Regions from separate parts of the Meiothermus sp. QL-1 genome, predicted to be linked through region 2. Evidence: riboswitches for the same ligand, from Rfam matches in the RefSeq annotation. Region 2 holds a riboswitch; the other holds the start of a gene.

What was found. A riboswitch is a leader RNA that binds a small molecule or an ion and turns the genes downstream of it on or off. The one in region 2 is predicted to bind FMN.
Region 1: linked by a shared signal. The riboswitch ahead of DV704_RS01130 (ABC transporter substrate-binding protein) and the one ahead of ribD (bifunctional diaminohydroxyphosphoribosylaminopyrimidine deaminase/5-amino-6-(5-phosphoribosylamino)uracil reductase RibD) in region 2 are both predicted to bind FMN.

What each region holds. Positions count from the first base shown of each region.
Region 1 covers NZ_QQSV01000001.1:226,544-231,391, forward strand. The annotation lists gene DV704_RS01120 (2-oxoglutarate dehydrogenase E1 component) at 1-2,582, opposite strand, end outside; gene DV704_RS01125 (4a-hydroxytetrahydrobiopterin dehydratase) at 2,641-2,922, opposite strand; FMN riboswitch at 3,003-3,145, shown strand; gene DV704_RS01130 (ABC transporter substrate-binding protein) at 3,286-4,272, shown strand; gene DV704_RS01135 (acylphosphatase) at 4,294-4,560, shown strand; gene tyrS (tyrosine--tRNA ligase) at 4,579-4,848, shown strand, end outside.
Region 2 covers NZ_QQSV01000009.1:85,938-90,785, reverse strand. The annotation lists gene hisS (histidine--tRNA ligase) at 1-1, shown strand, start outside; gene ribH (6,7-dimethyl-8-ribityllumazine synthase) at 1-465, opposite strand, end outside; gene ribA (GTP cyclohydrolase II) at 440-1,651, opposite strand; gene ribD (bifunctional diaminohydroxyphosphoribosylaminopyrimidine deaminase/5-amino-6-(5-phosphoribosylamino)uracil reductase RibD) at 1,645-2,772, opposite strand; FMN riboswitch at 2,843-2,981, opposite strand; gene aspS (aspartate--tRNA ligase) at 3,143-4,848, shown strand, end outside.

The sequences.
Region 1 (4,848 bases), on a different contig from region 2:
CCGCAAATCCGGTCGCCGAAGCGGGCCCGGATGAACCACCAGGCCCCCATGTTGGCCGGCTCTTCCTGTACCCAGACCACCTCGGTGGCCTTGGGGTAGGCGGCCAGGGCTGCCGAAAGCTCTTTTTCGGGGAAGGGGTAGAGCTGCTCGAGGCGCACCAGGGCCACATCCTCCTGCCCGGCTGCGCGGCGGGCGGCCTCGAGGTCGTAGTAGACCTTGCCCGAGCACAGAAGAACCCGCCTGGCCTCCGGTCTAGGCGGCCCGGCCAGCACCCGTTGGAAGCGGCCGCGGGTGAGCTCTTCCAGGGGAGATACCGCATCAGGGTTGCGCAGCAGGCTCTTGGGGGTCATGACGATGAGGGGCTTGCGCCAGGGGCGTTTGACCTGCCGCCGCAGCAGGTGGAAGTACTGCGCGGGGGTGGTGGGGTAGACCACCTGCATGTTGTCGTTGGAGCCGAGCTGCAAGAAGCGCTCGAGCCGGGCGCTGCTGTGCTCTGGGCCCCCTCCCTCCATGCCGTGGGGCAGGAGGAGCACGATGCCCGAGAGCCGGCTCCACTTGGCCTCGGCCGAGGCGATGAACTGGTCAATGATAACCTGGGCGGTGTTTACGAAGTCGCCGTACTGGGCTTCCCAGACCACCAGGGCCTCGGGCATGTCCAGGCTGTAGCCGTACTCAAAGCCCAGCACCCCTGCTTCGGAGAGGGCCGAGTTGTAGAGCTCCACCGGGGCCTGTCCCTCGGCCAGGTGGCTGGCGGGGAAGTAGCGCTCGCCCGTGCGGTAGTCGACGAAGGCGGCGTGGCGTTGGGTGAAGGTGCCCCGCACCGCGTCCTGGCCGGAAAGCCGCACCCGGTGCCCCTCCACGGCGAGCGAGGCGAAGGCCAGCATCTCGGCCGCCGCCCAGTCCAAAGGGCGCTTGTTCTGGCCCATCTCCCGCCGGGCCTCCACGAACCTGACCAGCCGGGGGTGCAGGGTGAACCCTTCGGGCAGCCGGGTGAGGCCCTCCATCAGGGCCTGGAGCTTCTCCAGGGGCACCCCGGTCTCGGGGTCGGGCACCCCCTCCTCGGGCCCGCCCAGATACCCCTTCCAGACCCCGCCGCCCGCGGGGGGTCGGGTGGGGGTGGGTTCGCGCCGGGCCCCGGAGAAGGCGGCCTCGAGGGTCTCCTGGTACTGCCGCGCCAAGCCCTCGCAGCCCTCCTTGGTGCAAAGCCCCTCGGCCAGCAGCTTGGCCTGGTAGGTCTGGTAGAGGGGCTTCTTGGCCGCGATGAGCCGGTACATCTCCGGCTGGGTGAAGCTCGGCTCATCGGTCTCGTTGTGCCCCCGCCGGCGGTAGCCCACCAGGTCGATGAAGACGTCCCGCTTGAAGGCCCGGCGAAACTCCATGGCCAGCTCCACCACCCCTACCAGGGCCTCGGGATCCTCGGCGTTGACGTGGAAGATGGGCGACTCCACCATCTTGGCAATCTCGGTGGCGTAGCGGCCGGAGGTGTACTCGTGGGGCTCGGTGGTGAAGCCGAGCTGGTTGTTGAGGATGATGTGCACCGCACCGCCCACGGTGTAGGCCGGGAGGCCCGAGATGTTGAGGGTTTCCTGCACGATGCCTTCGCCGATGAAGGCGGCGTCCCCGTGAACCAGAAGGAGCATCCCCTTCTCCCGCTTGGTATCACCGAAGCGGTCCTGCTTGGCCCGGGTGCGGCCCAGGGCCACCGGGGCCACGAACTCCAGGTGGGAGGGGTTGAAGTTGAGCGAGAGGTGGACCTTGCCGAAGGGGGTTTCGATGTCGCTGGAGTAGCCCAGGTGGTACTTCACATCCCCCTGGTACCCCTCGGGGAAGTGCTCCTCAAACTCCAAAAATATGTCCCGCAGGGGCTTTTTGACCACATTGGCCAGCACGTTGAGCCGGCCGCGGTGGGCCATGCCCATCACCACCTCCACCACCCCCTGGCGGGCGGCGGCCTCCAGGGTCAGGTCGAGGAGGGGAATCAGGGCCTCGGTGCCCTCCAGGCTGAAGGTCTTGGCCCCCAGGTACTTCTTCTGCAAGAACTCCTCGAAGAGGGTGGCCTGCATCAGCCGTTCGTGGATTCTGCGCTTTTGCTCTGGAGTGGGCCGGGCAAAGCCGGCGCTCAGGCGGGCCTCGATCCAGGTGCGCACCGTGGGATCGTCCAGGTGGCCGTACTCAATCCCCACCGTGCCGCTGTAGCGGGTCTTGTACTGCTCGAGCACCGCCCGCAGCGTGGGGGCCCCCAGCTCAGGGGGAACCGGGCGGTCCAGGTCGGCCTCGGTCAGCCCGAAGTAGCTGGGGTCGAGCTCGGGCGGGGTGCGGCGCGTGCGGCCCAGGGGGTCGATCTGGGCGATGAGGTGCCCCCGTTCTCGGTAGGTGCGCAAGAAGCGCACCGCGCGCAAAAAAAACGAGGCCAGCTCGGATAAGTTGGCCTCGGATGGTCGGGCGGTTCCGTTGTAGGGCTCGGCCTGTACCGCCTGGAAGTAGCGCGACCACTCGGGCGGGATGGCGCTGGGGTTCTCCTGGTATGCCTGGTAGAGGGCCTCGAGGTAGGCCAGGTTGGAACTGTCGAGGGTGTGCTCCATACTCACGGCTTCCTAGTCTACCCTCTACCCAGATGATAAAACGTGTGAGGTGTTCCCCCTAGACCAGGGCGTCTACCTGGGCAGCGGCCTCGAGGTCGAGCCGGGTGATGCCCCCAGCCGAGTGGGTCACGTAGGCCACCCGCACCTGGCCCCACCGGACCTCCAGGCTGTCCGGGTGGTGGTCGGTGCGCTCGGCCAGAAGGGCCACCTTCACCGCAAAGGCCACCCCTTCAGGGTAGGTCTTGAAGGCGAAGGTCTTCTCCAGCCGGCCTTCCACCACCTGCCAGCCAGCCAGCCTCTCCAAGCCTTCCTGCAGCTCTGCCTCGCTCAGGGTTGCCACTGCCCTACCTCCTTTCCAGCTAGTCTAGCTTACTTTGCAAGCAAAGGGCTTGGGAATAAACTGGGTGTGGGCCTAAAGGCCCATTCCTTCAGGGCGGGGTGGAATTCCCCACCGGCGGTGAGGGGCATGTCCCCAAGCCCGCGAAGCCTGGAAATCTTGCTCCAGGCCCGATTCGGTGAAAATCCGAAGCCGACGGTTAAAGTCCGGATGGGAGAAGGAGTGAAGTCCGGGTGCCCTGTGCCCGGGCGCAAGAGGTGAGCGACACTTCCTGAAAAATCCCCACCACAAGCTAGGTCCTGGTAGCCCAAGGCATAAAGGCGGCTGGCGCACCTGCGCCGGCGAAGCGTAGTTGGGGTGGTTTCCATGCAAAGGTACTTCTTTGTCCTGATTTTGCTCTTTTCGCTGGTTTTGGCCCAGCCCCAGAAGGTGCGGGTGGGGCTGGGTTACCTTCCCGATGTGCAGTTTGCCCCCTTTTACCTGGGGGTGGTGGAGGGGCTCTACGCCCAGCGGGGCCTCGAGGTGGAGTTCCAGCACGGCTTTGTGACCGAGCTCTACCCTCTTCTGGCCCAGGGGCGGCTCGACTTTGTGGTGGGGGATGCTGAGGATGTCATCGTCCTCCGGGCGCAGAACCCCCAGGCCACCCCCTTCAAGTACGTGATGGCCATGTACCAGTCGGTGCCCAACGCCATCTTCTCGCTGGCCGAGAAGAACATCCGCTCGGTGCGCGACCTCAGGGGGAAGACTTTGGGGATGCCCGGGATGTTTGGGGTTTCCCTCACCTCCCTGCAGGCCATGCTGCGGGCTGCGGGCCTGAAGGAAAGCGACCTGCGCATTGTGCAGATCGGTTTTACCCAGGCCGAGGCGGTGGTCTCGGGCCGGGTGGATGCGGCCATGGGCTTCATCAACAACGAGCCGGTCTTCCTGCAGGCCCGGGGGGTAAGGCTCAACGTGATTCCTGCGGGCCCCTACAACAAAAGCCCCGGCAACGGGGTCATTACCACCGACAGGGTGCTGGAAAACCCCGAGCTGGTGCGGCGTTTTTTGGCTGCTTCGCAGGAGGGGCTGGCCCGCACCCTGGCCGACCCCAGGCGGGGCTTTGAGGCGGCCCGGCGTTACGTGCCCAACCTGGGCGAGGAGCGCATGGCGGTGCTCAGGGCCTCGGTGCGGCTTTACCAGTCGCCTTATACCCGCCGGATGGGCCTGGGGTTCTCGAGCCCAGAAGCCTGGGCGAGCAGCCTCAACCTTTTGAAGCAGACCGGGCGGGTCCAGACCGAGCTTCCCCCCACGGCCTTCTACACCAACGACTTCCTCCAGCCCGGGGTGCAGGCCCAGGCTGTGGCGGGTCGCTAGCCTGTGGGTTAGATTGGAGCCGTGCGGCGGGTGACGGTCCTGGTGCGCGGGCGGGTACAGGGGGTGGGCTACCGCTACTTTGCCCGCCAGAAGGCCCTGGAGCTTGGCCTTTCGGGGTATGCCGAGAACCTGACGGACGGCCGGGTGGAGGTGGTGGCCGAAGGGGAGGAGGCCCATCTGGAGCTCTTCCTGCACCACCTGCGCCAGGGCCCCAGGGAGGCCCGGGTGGAGGGCCTCGAGGTCCAGTGGGGGGAGGCCGCCGGGCTCAGGGGGTTCCAGGTGTACTGAGCCCGTATACTTGGGGGCATGACGGCCCGAGAGGCGCTGGAACTACTCAAGCGGGGGGCGGTCGAGGTCATCCCCGAGGAAGACCTGCTGCGCAAGCTCGAGTCAGGGAAGAGGCTGGTGGTCAAGCTGGGCCTGGACCCTACCCGGCCCGACATCCACCTGGGCCACGCGGTGGTGCTGCGCAAGATGCGGCTCTTTCAGGAGCTGGGGCACAAGGTGGTGCTCATCATCGGCGACTTCACCGCCATGATTGGCGACCCCTCGGGCCGCAGCAAGACCCGCCCCCCC
Region 2 (4,848 bases):
GAGCCGCTTCAGGAGCTGGGCCATCTCCAAAGCTGCCAGGGCAGCCTCGGCCCCCTTGTTGCCGGCCTTGCTGCCCGCGCGCTCCAGGGCCTGCTCCAGGGTGTCGGTGGTCAGGACACCGAAGGCGATGGGCACGCCGGTCTCCAGCATGGCGTGCTGCAGGGCGCTGGTGACGCTGCCGGCGATGAAGTGGTAGTGGTCGGTGGCCCCGCGGATTAGGCAGCCCAGGGCGACCACAGCGTCGAACCGGGCGCTTTGGGCCATTCGGCGGGCTGCGAGGGGCAGCTCGAACGAGCCGGGTACCCAGGCGGCCTCGAGGTCGTCCTCGGCCACCCCGTGGGCTACTAGCGCTTCCACCGCCCCGTGGAGGAGTCTTTCCGTGACCAGGTGGTTCCAGCGCGAGACCACCAGGGCGAACCTGAGGCCCGTCCCGATCAGGTTAGCGCGGTGCGTTTTCAACGGCATGGAGTTCTCCTAGGAAGTGGCCCAGCTTGGCGCGCTTGGCCGTCAGGTAGGCCTGGTTGTGGGGGGTCTGCCCCACCTGGAGGGGCAGGCGCCTCACCTCGAGGCCTGCAGCCCGCAGGGCCTCAGCCTTGTGGGGGTTGTTGCTCAGCAGGCGGAGCCGGCCAATCCCCAGGTGGCGCAGGATCTGGACGGCCGCGTGGTACTCCCGGGCGTCGGCTGGAAAGCCCAGGCGCTCGTTGGCCTCCACCGTGTCGAGCCCCTGGTCCTGCAGGGCGTAGGCCCTGAGCTTGTTCAAAAGGCCAATCCCCCGCCCCTCCTGGCGCATATACAGGATGATGCCCTGCCCTTCCTGGGCGATGAGCCGCATGGCGGCCTCGAGCTGGGCCCGGCAGTCGCAGCGCAGGGAGTGCAGGGCATCGCCGGTCAGGCACTCGCTGTGCAGCCGCACCAGGGGGTCGGCCAGGTCCTCCCCCAGCACCAACGCCAGGTGCTCCCGGCCGCTCACCCGCTCGCGGAAGCCCAGAAGGCGGAAGGTGGCGTAGGGGGTGGGCAGACGGGTCTCGACCTCTAGGTCGACCAGGGGCTCGCTTTGCCAGCGGTAGGCGATCAGGTCGCGGATGGTGCCCAGCTTCAGGCCGAGCCGCCGGGCGAGCGCCTCGAGCTCGGGCCGGCGGGCCATGCGGCCGTCCTCGGCCACCACCTCGCAGATCACCCCCGCGGGCTCCAGGCCGGCCAGCCGGGCCAGGTCCACCGCCGCCTCGGTGTGGCCGGGGCGCTCCAGCACCCCCCCGGGCCGGGCCACCAGGGGGAAGATGTGGCCGGGCCGGCGCAGGTCGCTGGGGCGGGTGGCGGGGTCCAGGCAGGCCCGCACTGTCTTCGCCCGATCGTAGGCGCTGATGCCGGTGCCGCAGGAGACGTGGTCGACCGAGACGGTGAAGGCCGTGGCGTGGGGGTCGGTGTTCTGGGGTACCATGGGCTGGAGCTCCAGCGCCCGGGCCCGCTCGGCGGTGAGGGCCAGGCAGACCAGGCCCCGCCCCTCCCGGATCATCAGGTTGATGACCTCCGGGGTGGCGTGCTCGGCGGCCACCACCAAATCGCCCTCGTTCTCCCGCCGCTCGTCGTCCAGGAGGATGATTGGGCGTCCGGCCCTTAGCTCGGCCAGAAGCTCGGGGATGGGGCTCAGCACGCGCTCCTCCCTCCCGGCGCGCAGCCCGGCCAGTAGGCCTCCACCCGCAGGTTGGGGCCCACCGGCTCGAAGCGCACCGCCTCGAGCTCCACCGCCTGGTCCATCCGGGCCAGCCGCACCCCGGCCAGAGCTCCGGGGCCCTCGCCCACCAGCTTGGGGGCGAGGTAGGCCACCACTTTGTGGATCCGGCCTGCGGCGAAGAAGCTTCCCGCCAGCTCGCCTCCCCCCTCCAGCAAGAGGCCGATCAGGCCGCGTTCGGCCAGGTGCCCGAGTGCGGCCTCCAGGTCCACCCGTCCTTGCGGGTCGGCGGGGAGGACCTCGAGCTGGGCCCCCTGGCGGCGCACGGCCTCCATCCAGCTTTCGGGCGCCTGGGGGGTGGTCAGGATGAGAACCCGGGCCGGCTCCCCCCGCGGGCCGGGCTGGAAGAGGCGGGCTGCAGGCGGGGTGCGGCCCCGGCTGTCCAGGACCACCTTGACCGGGTCGCGGGGCGGCCGCCCCGGTACGGCGGGGGCCTCCAGACGGCAGGTGAGGGCGGGGTCGTCCCTGACGACGGTGCCCACCCCCACCACCACCGCATCCAGCTCATCGCGCAGCCGGTGTACCTCGGCCCGGGCCTCCTCCGCGCTGATCCAGCGGGCGTCCCCTCCGGCGGTGGCGGTCCGGCCGTCTAAGGTGAGGGCGTACTTGTAGACCACGAAGGGCTGCCTGCTGCGTATCCAGTGGCGGAAGACCTCCTGCTGCCGCTCCGCCTCCTCTTCCATCAGCCCCACCTCGACCTGTAGCCCGGCCTGGCGAAGGATTTGCACACCCCGCCCGTTCACCAAGGGGTTGGGGTCGAGGGCCGCCACCACCACCCGGCGCACCCCTGCCGCCACGAGCGCCGGGGCGCAGGGCGGCGTCCGGCCGTGGTGGGAGCAGGGCTCGAGGGTCACGTAGGCCGTGGCCCCCCGGGCCTCCGCACCCGCCTGGCGCAGCGCCACCACCTCGGCGTGGGGCCCACCAGCCTGGGCGTGAAAGCCCTCACCCACCACCCTTCCTTCCCGCACCAGCACACACCCCACCGGTGGGTTGGGCGAGGTGCGGCCCAGGCCCCGGGCGGCCAGCGCCAGGGCTTTCTGCATGTAGAGCCGGTCTAGTTGGGTTGGAGTATAGGACACTAAGGCGTCTCGAGCTCGGGCGACTCGAGCCATTTCCCTCCTTCTCCCATCCCGACTTTCACGGTCGGCCCCGGATTCTCACCGGGTCGGGCCCGCCCTTTGGGCGGGCTTCGCGGGCTGCCCCTGTGGGGTTCACCGCCGGTGGGGACTTGCACCCCGCCCCGAAGGAAGTTGAGCCCGGAGGCTCGTGAGACTTATAGCATGCCGTGTGAGGGGGGTTTGTATTCAGCTTCACAGCTTTTAGTGATTTTTTTCACAATAAAACTGGCTCGTGAAAAAATAACCTAAATAGCCTAACCTTGAGAACGCCCCACAAAAAGGTATGCTAGAGCCTATGCGCCGTACGCTTTACTGCGGGCAACTACGCGAACAACACGCAGGGCAACGGGTGGTGCTGGAGGGCTGGGTCAACCGCAGGCGCGATCTGGGCGGTCTTATCTTTATCGACCTGCGCGACCGGGAGGGCATCGTGCAAATCATCGTGCAGCCCGAGGCCCCCTGCTTCGCCGAGGCCGACCGCCTGCGCTCGGAGTGGGTGGTGAGGGTGGAGGGGGTGGTGCGGCGCCGGCCGGCCGAGCAGGTAAACCCCAGGATTGCCACCGGCCAGGTGGAGGTGGTGGCCGAGCGGCTCGAGGTGCTGGCCGAGGCCAGGACCCCCCCCTTCCCCATCGACGCCGCCTGGCGGGGGGAGGCGGACCCTGAGGTAAGCGAGGAGGTGCGGCTCAGGCACCGGGTGGTGGACCTGCGCCGCCGGCGGCTGCACCGGAACCTGCGCCTGCGCCACCAGGTGGTGGCGGCCATATACCGCTTTCTGGATGCAGAGGGCTTCATCAGCGTCGAGACCCCCTACCTGACCCGCTCCACCCCCGAGGGGGCGCGGGACTTCCTGGTGCCCTCGCGGCTTGCCCCCGGCCATTTCTACGCTCTGCCCCAGTCCCCCCAGCTTTTCAAGCAGATGCTGATGGTCTCGGGCTACGACCGCTACTTCCAGATTGCCCGCTGTTTTCGCGACGAAGACCTGCGCGCCGACCGCCAGCCCGACTTCACCCAGCTCGACCTGGAGATGTCCTTCGTGGAGCAGGAGGACATCCTCGAGCTCAACGAGCGGCTGGCCGCCTACATCCTGCGCGAGACCCTGGGGGTGGAGATCCCCCTCCCCTTCCCCCGCCTCTCCTACGCCGAGGCCATGAACCGCTACGGCTCAGATAAGCCCGACCTGCGCTTCGGCCTGGAGCTAAAGGATGTGACCGAGCTCTTCCGGGGGGGTGAGTTCCGGGCTTTTGCCGGCGCAGAGACGGTCAAGCTGCTGGTGGCCCCGGCCCTGCTCTCGCGCAAGGAGATTGAGGAGCTCGAGGCCCTGGCCAGGTCCAAAGGGGCCCCCGGCCTGGCCTGGGCGCGGGTCGAGAAGGGGGCGCTTACGGGCGGAATCGCCCGGTTCATACCGCAAGGCCTGCCGGAGCGGGTGGGCGCTGCTGAAGGCCAGACCCTGCTCTTTGTGGCCGGCCCCTGGCGCCGGGCGGCGGAGGGCCTGGGGGCGGTGCGGCTCGAGCTGGGGCGAAGGCTTGGCCTGGTCGAGCCCGGCTTCAAATTCCTATGGGTGGTGGACTTCCCTCTCCTGGAGTGGGACCAGGAGGCAGGCCGGTGGACCTACATGCACCACCCCTTCACCAGCCCCAACCTGGACGACCTGGCGCTGCTCGAGACGGACCCCGGGCGGGTGCGGGCCTATGCCTACGACCTGGTGCTCAACGGCAGCGAGATCGGCGGGGGTTCCATCCGCATCCACCGGCGCGAGCTGCAGGAGCGCATCTTCGCCCTGCTGGGGATTGGCCCCGAGGAGGCCCGGGAAAAGTTTGGTTTCCTGCTCGAGGCCCTGGCCTACGGAGCCCCACCGCACGGGGGCATCGCCTGGGGGCTGGACCGCTTCGTGGCCCACCTGGCAGGCGAGGAGTCCATCCGCGAGGTCATCGCCTTTCCCAAGAACAAGGAGGGCAAAGAACCCCTCACCGGCGCCCCAGCCCCGGTGGAGGAGGCCCAGCT